2 regions of the Pantoea sp. NSTU24 genome follow, and region 1 is predicted to be linked to the other one. Evidence: predicted binding sites of a transcription regulator. Region 1 holds the regulator's gene; the other holds the start of a gene.
The links. The regulator LexA, encoded in region 1, represses DNA repair genes until DNA is damaged. The targets are predictions, from matches to a motif close to TNCTGTATGTACATACAGNA.
Positions count from the first base shown of each region.

Region 2: dinB (DNA polymerase IV) is a predicted target of LexA. The motif match lies at 2,177-2,196, and genes of this name have one in related genera.

Region 1 is NZ_JBKIWZ010000001.1:3,529,121-3,534,923, forward strand. It holds gene plsB (glycerol-3-phosphate 1-O-acyltransferase PlsB) at 1-275, opposite strand, end outside; gene ACLHDD_RS16735 (diacylglycerol kinase) at 404-772, shown strand; gene lexA (transcriptional repressor LexA) at 878-1,492, shown strand; gene dinF (MATE family efflux transporter DinF) at 1,593-2,915, shown strand; gene ACLHDD_RS16750 (CsbD family protein) at 3,076-3,288, shown strand; gene zur (zinc uptake transcriptional repressor Zur) at 3,342-3,863, opposite strand; gene ACLHDD_RS16760 (conjugal transfer protein TraF) at 4,312-5,562, shown strand; gene dusA (tRNA dihydrouridine(20/20a) synthase DusA) at 5,668-5,803, shown strand, end outside.
Region 2 is NZ_JBKIWZ010000001.1:247,847-253,649, reverse strand. It holds gene ACLHDD_RS01135 (ABC transporter permease) at 1-6, shown strand, start outside; gene ACLHDD_RS01130 (sugar ABC transporter substrate-binding protein) at 32-1,099, shown strand; gene dinB (DNA polymerase IV) at 1,110-2,165, opposite strand; gene dpaA (peptidoglycan meso-diaminopimelic acid protein amidase) at 2,410-3,156, shown strand; gene ACLHDD_RS01115 (class II glutamine amidotransferase) at 3,127-3,894, opposite strand; gene lpcA (D-sedoheptulose 7-phosphate isomerase) at 3,945-4,523, opposite strand; gene fadE (acyl-CoA dehydrogenase FadE) at 4,767-5,803, shown strand, end outside.

The sequences.
Region 1 (5,803 bases):
AAGACGCGCGGGCCATCGTGAATAAAGACGTGACGCGGCAGCAGCGAACCGTCAATCTCCAGCGGAGAGAGCGGATCGGGCAGATGGTGTCGCAGACACTGGGCGCGCAAAGTGAGTAAGTCGGCCTTCGAATCGTAAGGCAAAACATACATAATAGGCCGGGTCGGATCCAGGCCATGTTCTGAAACGGGATCGGCCGGAATGGCCTTACTTTTTACCAAAAACGACAGTGGTAAATTAAGCAGTTTGTAATAAAGTTTACGCCAACCTGACATAGACAACATGAAGCCTCTTGTTAGCAAAGCGCCGCAAGCATACCAGAAAGCGCAGCGAAGATCTGTGGTGGTGCTAATTGCACGCAGCCCAGACATTGACGTCAATACGATGAAAGGGTTCCCCCATCATGGCAAATAATGCCACCGGACTTATCAGAATAGTTAAAGCCGCAGGTTACTCATGGCAGGGGCTGCGTGCCGCCTGGCAGCATGAAGCGGCATTTCGTCAGGAAGCGCTGGCCGCGCTGGTTGCCATCGTCATCGCCTGCTGGCTGGATGTGGATGTGGTTTCCCGTATCCTTATGATTGGATCGGTGGTGCTGGTAGTGATTGTTGAAATCCTTAACAGCGCGATTGAATCCGTGGTGGATCGCATTGGTCAGGAGCATCATCCCCTGGCTGGTCGGGCGAAAGATATGGGATCGGCCGCGGTGCTAATCACCATTCTGCTGGCTCTGTTTGTCTGGATCGCGCTGCTCTGGTCACATTTGCGATAAGCGTTCCATATCGCGTCGGAAGCCGCGTTTTGCGGGACAATCGGTTTCCATTTCGCCAATACCTGTATATACTCACAGCGACTGTATAAACAACCAGGGGGCGGGATGAAAGCATTAACCAGCAGGCAGCAGCAGGTCTATGACCTGATTCGCGACCATATTACTTCAACAGGCATGCCGCCTACGCGTGCCGAGATTGCCGCGCAGCTGGGATTCCGTTCGCCGAACGCGGCAGAAGAGCATCTGAAAGCGCTGGCGCGTAAAGGCGTCATCGAGATCGTGTCCGGTGCCTCGCGCGGCATCCGTCTGCTGATGGAAGAAGAAGCCTCTGAAGGCTTACCGCTGATTGGCCGGGTCGCTGCCGGTGAGCCAATCATGGCGCAGGAACATATCGAAACCCACTACAAGGTGGATCCGGGCCTGTTTAAGCCGTCGGCTGACTTCCTGCTGCGCGTCAGCGGAATGTCGATGAAAGATATCGGGATTATGGATGGCGATCTGCTCGCCGTGCATAAAACCCAGGATGTGCGTAACGGACAGGTCGTGGTGGCGCGCATTGATGATGAAGTCACAGTGAAACGCTGGAAAAAGCAGGGGGCTATTGTCCATCTGCTGCCTGAAAACAGTGAGTTTGACCCGATTGTGGTTGATACCCGTGCGCAGTCGCTGACTATTGAAGGTCTGGCAGTGGGTGTCGTTCGCAACGGCGAGTGGCTCTGATTTTTCTGCCCGCGTGCATTCGCCCTCTCTGATGCTATTCTGTCTGCCCTAATTTTGTCGCGGCCCTGTTTGCGCAGCGACACTGAGCACGGAACGGCGAATGCGCTTTATTACGTCAACCGATAAAAATCTCTGGCGGCTTGCGCTGCCGATGATCCTGTCAAATATCACCGTACCCTTACTGGGTGTGGTCGATACCGCTGTTATTGGTCATCTCGACAGCCCTGTCTATCTTGGTGGGGTCGCGGTCGGGACCACTGTCACCAGTTTTCTCTTTATGCTGCTGCTTTTTCTGCGGATGAGCACCACGGGCCTTACGGCCCAGGCGCTGGGTGCGGGCGACAAAACGGCGCTGGCGCGGGCGCTGGTCCAGCCACTGATTATTGCGCTGCTGGCAGGGGTGCTGTTTATCGCCTTACGCTATCCGGTTATCCAGCTGGCGACACAGCTGGTCGGCGGCAGTCCCGACGTCCTGGCGCAGGCGGCACGGTTTATTCAGATCCGCTGGCTCAGTGCGCCAGCTACGCTGGCAAACCTGGTGATTCTGGGCTGGCTGCTGGGCGTGCAGTATGCACGCGCGCCGGTGATCCTGCTGGTGGTAGGGAATCTGGTCAATATCGTGCTCGATCTCTGGCTGGTCATGGGGCTGCACTGGGGTGTTGCGGGTGCGGCCACCGCCACGGCGCTGGCCGAATATATTACGCTGGGCGTTGGCAGCATCATGGTCTGGCGGGTACTGAAACTGCACGGCATCACGCCAGCCCTGCTGAAACAGAGCTGGCGCGGTGACAGTGCCCGGCTGCTGCGCCTCAACCGGGATATCATGCTGCGCTCCCTGATGCTGCAGCTCTGTTTCGCGTCGCTGACCGTGCTGGGCGCACGACTCGGCCCCGACGTGGTCGCGGTTAACGCCGTTTTACTGATGTTCATTACCTTCACCGCTTACGCACTGGATGGTTTCGCCTATGCGGTAGAGGCGTTTGCCGGTGAGGCGCATGGCGCAAAAGATGGCAGTAAACTGCTGCGTGTCTGGCATTCCGCCTGTCGTCAGGCGGTGGCCGTCGCGCTGTTCTTCTCGCTGGTCTATGCGATCGCTGGCCCGCAGATCGTGACGCTGCTGACCTCGCTGACGTCGCTGCAACAGACCGCCGACCGCTATCTGGTCTGGCAGGTCATCATGCCGCTGGCGGGCGTCTGGTGTTACCTGCTGGATGGCATGTTTATTGGCGCAACCCGTGGTCGCGAGATGCGCAACAGCATGGTGATGGCTGCCGTAGGCTATTTCCTGACGCTGCTGAGCGTACCGCTGCTGGGCAACCATGGGCTATGGCTGGCGGTAACCGTTTTTCTGGCGCTGCGCGGCCTGACGCTCTGGCTCATCTGGCGGCGGCACTGGCGTCACAACAGCTGGTTTGAGGCCTGATTCCGCCGGGCTCGCAGGTGGATACAGATTATTCTGTATTGTTCTGTCTTATGGGATAAAGCGACTACAATTAACTTTACAGGGCGCAGTTAAGTAGCGCTTTGTATCGAGGTTATGATGAGTAGCCAGATAATTAAACCCCGAGGATTGGAGGTCTGCCATGAACAAAGATGAAGCGAGCGGCAACTGGAAGCAGTTCAAAGGCAAGATGAAAGAGAAATGGGGCAAGCTGACCGACGACGATATGCAGGTGATCGAAGGTAAACGCGACCAGCTGGTAGGTAAAATTCAGGAGCGTTACGGCTATGCGAAAGATGAAGCAGAGCGTGAAGTAACGGCCTGGGAAACGCACAATAAAGATTACCGCTGGTAACCGAACCTCTGTTCCGGTGAGCCCTCACCGGAACTCTCTTCAGGCCCTGACGCCTATCCCCGTTTTCCCCGCTTTTTTCCCTCATCCTGATGGTCATGTTCGCAGCTTTCATGATGCGTACAGGCTGCCACTTCCGCACAGTTTTCGCACAATCCATGTGCTTCGATCACGCTATGGCGCAGAGCAAACTGCGCTTCGCCCGCCAGCGTCGCGATAATAGTTTCCACGCCCTGCGCCTGTTTTTCTGTGACGGCGGCACAGCGGTCGCAGACCAGCATCACCGAGGTATGCGCCGGTGCTTCAAAATGGTGACACATTACGTAGCTATTGTTGGACTCCACCCGGTGGATAAAGCCCTGCTCCAGCAGGAAATCGAGCGCACGATAAACCGTAGGCGGTTTGGCCTGAGGTTCACTGACCCGCAGCTGGTCCAGCAGGTCGTAGGCACTGATGGAGCCGGGCTGTTCGGCCATTAGTCGCAGCACTTCAGCACGCTGCGAGGTCAGACGCACACCACGCTGCAGGCACATTTTTTCGGCCTGAGTCAAAATTTGCTGCGTCGTCATGGTTGTCATGAAAGTTCTCCGCTGGATAAGTGATGTTATTTTATCACAATTGGCGGCGAGGTGCTGAAGTGCCTTCTGCCTGCAAAAACAGCATTAATTGCCTGTTAAAACAGCATGTTCAGCGTTTCAGCCCACGTTTTTAACCTTACTGACGATAAATCAGATCCATTCTGAATCAACCGGAAGAGAATTTTATTGGCATTTTGCTTTGCATCTCACGGAGTTAAGAAGTAATGTTCAGAAAGACTTAAGCAATGTCTGGTATTTTTTGAAACCCCCCGACTTAGTTTGAACAATCACAACATGTTTTTGGTTGGAAAATGTCCAATCCCTTGAATTAAGGCACTGTTTCCTTTGAATTCACAGCAACGACGCGTTAGCCAGCATTCACAATACGGCTAACAAATTATTCAGTCATTGAATGTATTAATGACAATTTTCAGGTGATGGCAGGCAAATGGTGAAAAAATCCGCTCAACGTCCGGCGCTAAAGTACTCCGCTGCGGCGACCGCGCTTTTCCTTTCTTCTTCCGCCATGGCGGCAGGGACCTGGTACGATGCACGTAATGACGCCATGGGTGGCACCGGCGTCGCTTCTTCTCTCTATGGCTCCGCCGTGCTGGCTAACCCGGCACTGATGACGCGTGCCAGACCCGACGATAACGTCAGCATTATTTTTCCGTCAGCCGGTATTCAGGTCACTGACAAGGATGACCTGATTAACAAGGTCGATGATATTACCGCGACAGTAGATCGTTACCGCTCAGTGCTGGGTAACTTTACGCCCGCAGACTATTTACGGGGCTATCCTGAACTGCGCGCGGCCTCGGGCGATGTGGCCAACAGGCTGAGCGATTTGCGCGGCGATAAGGCCAACGGTTCGGCGGGTGTCGCCGTTGCCGTGACGGTTCCGAATGAGACGCTACCTTTCGCCTTTATTACCAAAGCCTACGGAACCGCGCACGTTCGCGCTAACGTGGTGCAGGGTGATATCGACTATCTGCGCGGCGTGGCCAACGGCACGATACTGCCGCGTCCGGGTGACCAGAACAACCTTCGCTCCAGCGCCAATGGCTTAGCGGCCCTCGTCACCGATTATGGCGTGGCGGTCGCGCATGAGTTCACCATCGCCGGTCAGCCGGTGTCGGTGGGCGTTACGCCGAAAGTGCAGAAAACCTGGCTCTACAACTACACCGCCAGCATCTATGACTACGACAAGAACGACATCAACAACAGTCAGTATCGCAGCACGGATACCGGGTTTAACGTCGATGCCGGTCTGGCGACGACCTTTGCGGAGAACTGGACGCTGGGCGTCACCGGTCAGAACCTGGTGTCGCGCGATCTGCAGACCCGCGAAGTCAATGGGTATCGCGATACCTATCAGATTCGCCCGCTGGTCACTACCGGCCTGGCCTGGGATAAAGGTCCGTTCACCGTGACGGGCGATGTGGATCTGACGGAGACCAGACGCTTCAAAAGTCAGGGAAACAGCCAGTATGTGGCTGCAGGCGCAGAATATCGCGTACTCGACTGGCTGCAGCTGCGTGCCGGTTATCGTGCGGACATGCGGTCCAACGACGAGAATGTCGCGACCGCCGGTTTTGGTCTCTCGCCGTTTAACAACGCCGTCCATCTGGATCTGGCGGGTTCGGTGGGCGCGAACAACACCTGGGGCGCAATGGCGCAGCTGGGCTTCAACTTCTAAGCACGTTATTCAGGCAGTCCGGGCGGGGCGATGCACTATCGGCCCGCCTTGTGTTATCCTTGCACAGAATTCCATCACCCTTAATTACCGGATTGCCTGTACTTCATGCCTGAATTTTCTTCGCAACGCTTCTCTGTCGCGCCTATGCTCGACTGGACCGATCGCCACTGTCGCTATTTTCACCGTCAGCTGACGGCGGATACGCTGCTCTACACCGAAATGGTCACCACCGGCGCCATCA
Region 2 (5,803 bases), 3.3 Mb from region 1:
CGCTGAGGCGCGTTTACCGGAGTTAAGAACCATGCAAAAAATCACACTCTCGCTGCTGGCCCTGAGCCTGCTGAACGCCAGCGCCGCTTTTGCGGACACCGTGACGCCGGTGCCTGCGGCTATCGCCAGCCATAATGGCCCGATTCGTATCGCCGTGATCCGCAACCTCGGCTCCGATGACAATACCACTCAGTTTGTGGCCGGCGCGATCCAGCAGGGCCGCCAGCTGGGCTTTAAGGTCAGTACCTTCCTGAGCAACGGCGATGATGCGCGTTTCCAGGATTTCGTGAATCAGGCGATTAGCCAGAAGTATGACGGTATCGTGCTGTCACATGGTAAGGCGCCCTACGCCAGCGGTCTGGTGAAACGGATTGCCGACGCGGGCATTAAGCTGTCGGTGTTCGATACGCCGGTAGACAACCCGGTTCCGGGCGTCACCGTGACCGCCCAGGACGACGCCTCGCTGGCGCAGCTGTCGCTGGGCCAGCTCATCGGTGACTTCCACGGCAAGGCGAAGATCGTCAAACTGTGGGTCGCCGGCTTCCCGCCAATGGAACGCCGTCAGGTGGTGTATGAAAAACTGCTGAAAGAGAATCCGGGCATCCACCAGCTTGAGTCGATCGGTGCGGTTTCGACCGACGTTCAGGGTGACACGGCGAATAAGATCGGCGCGATTCTGGCGAAGTATCCGAAAGGTCAGATCGACGCTATCTGGGGGGCCTGGGATGCCTTCAGCCAGGGGGCGTATAAAGCGTTGCAGGAGAATGGCCGCACTGAGATCAAGCTCTACAGCATCGACGTCTCTAACCAGGATCTGCAGCTGATGCGCGAGAAAAACAGCCCATGGGTGCAGACGGTAGCGGTCGATCCAAAAACCATCGGTGCGGTCAACATGCGCCTGGTCGCGAAGAAGATTGCCGGTGAAGAGACGCCAGCGACATACCAGTTCAAAGCCGCGTCGATTTCGCAGCAGCAACTGAGCAGCCAGCCGGGCGCGGTGAATGTCGCGTCGCTGAACAAAATCATTCCGGGCTGGGGCAATAATCAGGACTTCGTCGCGCCGTGGTTTGCAACTCTGGCAGCGAAAAACAGCAAATAAAAGGGGACCGTTACAGCCCCAGTAACAGCTGACGCTCAAGCTGGGGATCGACCATCGTCACATGTAGCCCGACCAGCCGCACGCCACGCCCGGCACGACGCTCATCCCAGGCCTTGCGGGCGATGGCTATCATGTCCTCTTTATTCAGTACGGGCCAGATATGCTCCTGGGTCGTCTGCTGAAAGTCACTGAATTTCAGTTTGACGCCCTGACGCGCCACCTGCTTATCAGGTCGGATTTGCGTCAGACGGCGATCCAGCTCGGCATAAAGAAAATCGATAATCTCCAGGCAGGCCGGCCAGTCGCTGATATCCTCCGCCAGGGTCCGCTCAACGCCCAGTGATTTACGCTCGCGCTCCACGATCACGCCCCGCTCATCAATGCCGTGGCTGCGCTCCCACAGCACCCGGCCAAACTTACCAAAGCGTTTCAGCAGCAGCGCCAGATCCGCTTTCTGCACGTCACCGCAGGTCATCAGCCCCATCTCCTCCAGCTTTTTGGCAGACACTTTGCCGACGCCGGGAATCTTTACCAGCGGCAGGGTCAGCAGAAAATCCGCCATTTCAGGCGGCGTGATCACATACTGGCCGTCCGGCTTGTTGAGGTCTGAGGCGATCTTTGCCAGAAATTTAATCGGGGCGATTCCGGCTGAGGCGGTGAGTCCGGTTTCACGGAAAATGGTGGCGCGGATTGCCTGCGCCATCAGCGTTGCGGAGCCGTGACAGTGCGGGCTGTCGGTCACATCCAGATAGGCTTCATCCAGCGAAAGCGGTTCAATCAGCGGGGTATAGCGGGTAAAGATATCGCGGATCTGCGCAGAGGCTTCTTTATAGGCGTCAAAGCGGCCCGGCAGCAGACGCAGATGAGGGCAGAGTTTAAGCGCCATGCCGGTGGGCATCGCGCTGCGTACGCCAAATTTGCGGGCCGGATAGTTGGCGGTGCTGATTACGCCGCGGCGTTCGCGGCTGCCACCGATGGCGATCGGGATATCGCGCAGCTGGGGATTATCACGCATCTCCACCGCGGCATAGAAGCAGTCCATATCGACATGAATGATTTTACGCATACCCCCTCCGGCACTGGATAAGTATACAGTCGGCGGAACTAACTGCAATCTCTGTTACGTTAAGGATTAACGTTTACAAATTTCTGGCCGATTATCTGCCCGTAATTCGCGAATTTGGCGGGGAGCGTCTTGCTAAAAAAACAGACAATGTTTAATGTTGCGCTGCGGTAGCGGACAGTTCCGATAATGCAAGCAGAGACGCACAATTTGCGTCATGTTCTCTTCACCTCAAGGTACACACAGCATGGGCAAAATCGCACTCCTGTTTGCGATGATTTTACTGCCAGCCCTCAGCATGGCAATGACTCCCGAACCCGTTCAGACGGCGGCACCGGTCAGTAAAGAATTAAAGAAACAGTTACTTGGCACGCCGGTTTATATCCAGATCTTCAAGGAAGAACGCACACTCGAACTTTACGGCAAAATTGGTAACGAATACCGCCTGCTGGATACCTACCGCATCTGTAATTTTTCAGGTGGCCTCGGCCCGAAACGCCGCGAAGGTGATTTCAAAAGCCCGGAAGGTTTTTACAACGTGAAGCTGAATCAGCTGAAGCCGGACAGCCGCTTTTATCGCGCGATCAACATCGGCTTTCCCAATCAGTATGACCGGAATCAGGGCTACAGCGGCAACTACCTGATGATTCATGGCGACTGTAAGTCAATTGGCTGCTATGCCATGACCAACGCCTATATGGATGAGATTTTTACGTATGTGAATGCCGCGCTGCGTAACGGTCAGCAGGATATCAGCATCAGTATTTATCCGTTCCGGATGACTGACAGCAATATGCAGCGTCACCGCTACTCCACCTACGCCAGTTTCTGGCAGCAGCTGCAGCCGGGATACGCTTACTTTGCGAAGTATCACCAGCCGCCGGTAGTGAACGTCGCCAGCGGAAAATATGTGATGAACAGCAGCCCGGCACCGGTTTTAGCCAGTCCCGAAGCCGCTTCACGCTCATTCCTGGCGCTCTCCAAGACAGAATAAGGCCCATTCACCTGGCGCAATCCGCTGCCAGGTTTCATTGGCCGTCAGCGGCTGCGTCGCAATCACTGTCACCACGTCATGCGGCGTGGTGTGCTGCTGAAAATCGACCTCCACATCCTGATCCAGCAGCTGCGCCCGGCCAAAGGGTGCACGTCGGGTGATCCAGAAGAGGTTAGTCGAGCAAAAAGCCATCAGATAACGGCCATCTGACAGCAGCATGTTAAACACCCCTTTTTGCCGCAACGTTCCCGCCAGCTCCCCGATAAAACGAAACACTGCAGGCCAGTTGCCCGGCGTGCGCGGATAGCGCATGGCCAGCTGATGCAGGATCCAGCAGAATGCCTTTTCACTGTCCGTTTCGCCGACCGGCCGGAAAGTGCCGGTTTCCAGCTGGCGATAGCCTTTGAGCTGGCCGTTGTGCGCATAGGTCCAGTTGCGGCCCCACAGCTCGCGGGTAAACGGATGCGTATTCTCCAGCGATACCTGACCCCGGTTCGCCTGGCGGATGTGTGCCACCACCGAGTGCGATTTAATGGGGTACTCCTGCACCAGACGCGCAATCGGCGAGTTAAAGCTCGGCAGCGGATCTTTAAACGTACGGCAGCCTTTATCTTCATAGAAGGTAATGCCCCAGCCATCTTTGTGAGGCCCGGTTCCACCGCCACGCTGAACCAGTCCGGTAAAGCTGAAACAGATATCCGTGGGAACATTGGCGCTCATCCCGAGCAATTCGCACATAGCCACCGCCTTAGATTAAGCCGCCTCCCGTAAGCGGGAGGCCAGCGCAATTACTTCACCATCTCTTTTTCGATCAACAGCATCAGGATATGGATCACTTTAATGTGGATCTCCTGAATGCGATCGGCATAACCAAAGTGTGGCACCCGGATTTCAATGTCGGCACTGCCCGCCATCTTACCGCCATCTTTACCGGTCAGGGTGATCACTTTCATCCCCTGCGCACGCGCTGCCTCAATCGCCCTGATGATGTTGGCGGAGTTGCCAGAGGTGGAAAGGCCCAGCAGCACATCGCCTGGCCGCCCTACCGCTTCGACGTAGCGTGAAAAGACATAGTCGTAACCGAAATCATTACTGACGCATGAGAGATGGCTGACATCAGAAATGGCGATGGCCGGATAACCAGGACGGTTTTCACGGTAACGGCCGGTCAGCTCTTCAGCGAAATGCATCGCATCGCAATGTGAGCCGCCATTACCGCAGGAAAGCACCTTGCCGCCTGCTTTGAAGCTGTCAGCCAGCAGCACCGCAGCACGCTGGATCGCATGGATATTGGCATCGTCACTGAGGAATTTGTTCAGCGTATCAGCAGCTTCATTAAGCTCAGCGCGGATGATGTCCTGGTACATAGGGGTGTCCTTTTGTAGGAGAGGTTAATCGCAGCAAGTTTAACGGAATGGTCCGTCAGCGCAAAGCGTCATGCCTGGCCGTGGCGGCGATTCTGACCGCAGCCGCTGATGAAAAAACGCACAGAGCAAGGATTTTGTGAGGCAGGTTGTAATTGCGATGTAAACAAATTGATAAATAGCGCCATCTGCTTTAAACCTCTCTTTATAACAGGTCAGACCTCTTACTACTTGGAGCGGTTCACTATGATGGTTGTTTCGATACTTGCTACGGTGGCGCTGATTGGCGCCCTGTTCTATCACCGCCTGTCGTTACGGCTCAGCAGCGCGATCCTGCTGCTCTGGACCGCCGCAATGGCTGTCGCTCACCTCTGGACGCCATGGCTGCTGCTGCCGCTGGCGATCATTCTGCTGCCGTTTAACCTGCCGTCACTGCGTCGCAGCCTGTTTTCAGCGCCGATCTTCCAGCGTTTCCAAAAGGTGATGCCACCCATGTCGCGCACCGAGAAAGAGGCGATCGATGCGGGCACCACCTGGTGGGAAGGCGATCTGTTCCAGGGCAAACCGGACTGGCAGAAGCTGCACAATTATCCGCAGCCGCGTCTGACCGCTGAGGAGCAGGCGTTTCTCGACGGCCCGGTTGAGGAAGCGTGCCGCATGGCCAACGATTTCCAGATCACCCATGAGCTGGCCGATATGCCGCCGGAACTCTGGGCCTATCTGAAAGAGCATCGTTTCTTCGCGATGATCATCAAGAAAGAGTATGGCGGACTCGATTTCTCCGCCTATGCGCAGGCCTGCGTGCTGCAAAAACTGGCGGGGGTGTCCGGCATTCTGGCGATCACCGTGGGCGTACCTAACTCACTCGGCCCGGGCGAACTGCTGCAGCATTACGGCACTGAAGAGCAGAAAAATCACTACTTACCGCGCCTGGCGCGCGGCGATGAGATCCCCTGTTTTGCGCTGACCAGCCCGGAAGCGGGTTCAGATGCCGGGGCAATCCCTGATACCGGCGTGGTCTGCATGGGTGAATGGCAGGGTAAACAGGTGCTGGGTATGCGCCTGACCTGGAACAAACGCTATATTACGCTGGCACCGATCGCGACCGTACTGGGCCTGGCCTTCAAACTCTCTGATCCGGAACATCTGCTCAGCGACAACGAAAATCCGGGCATTACCTGTGCGCTGATCCCGACGAATACGCCGGGCGTGGAGATTGGTCATCGCCACTTTCCACTGAACGTACCTTTCCAGAACGGTCCGACGCGCGGCAAAGATATCTT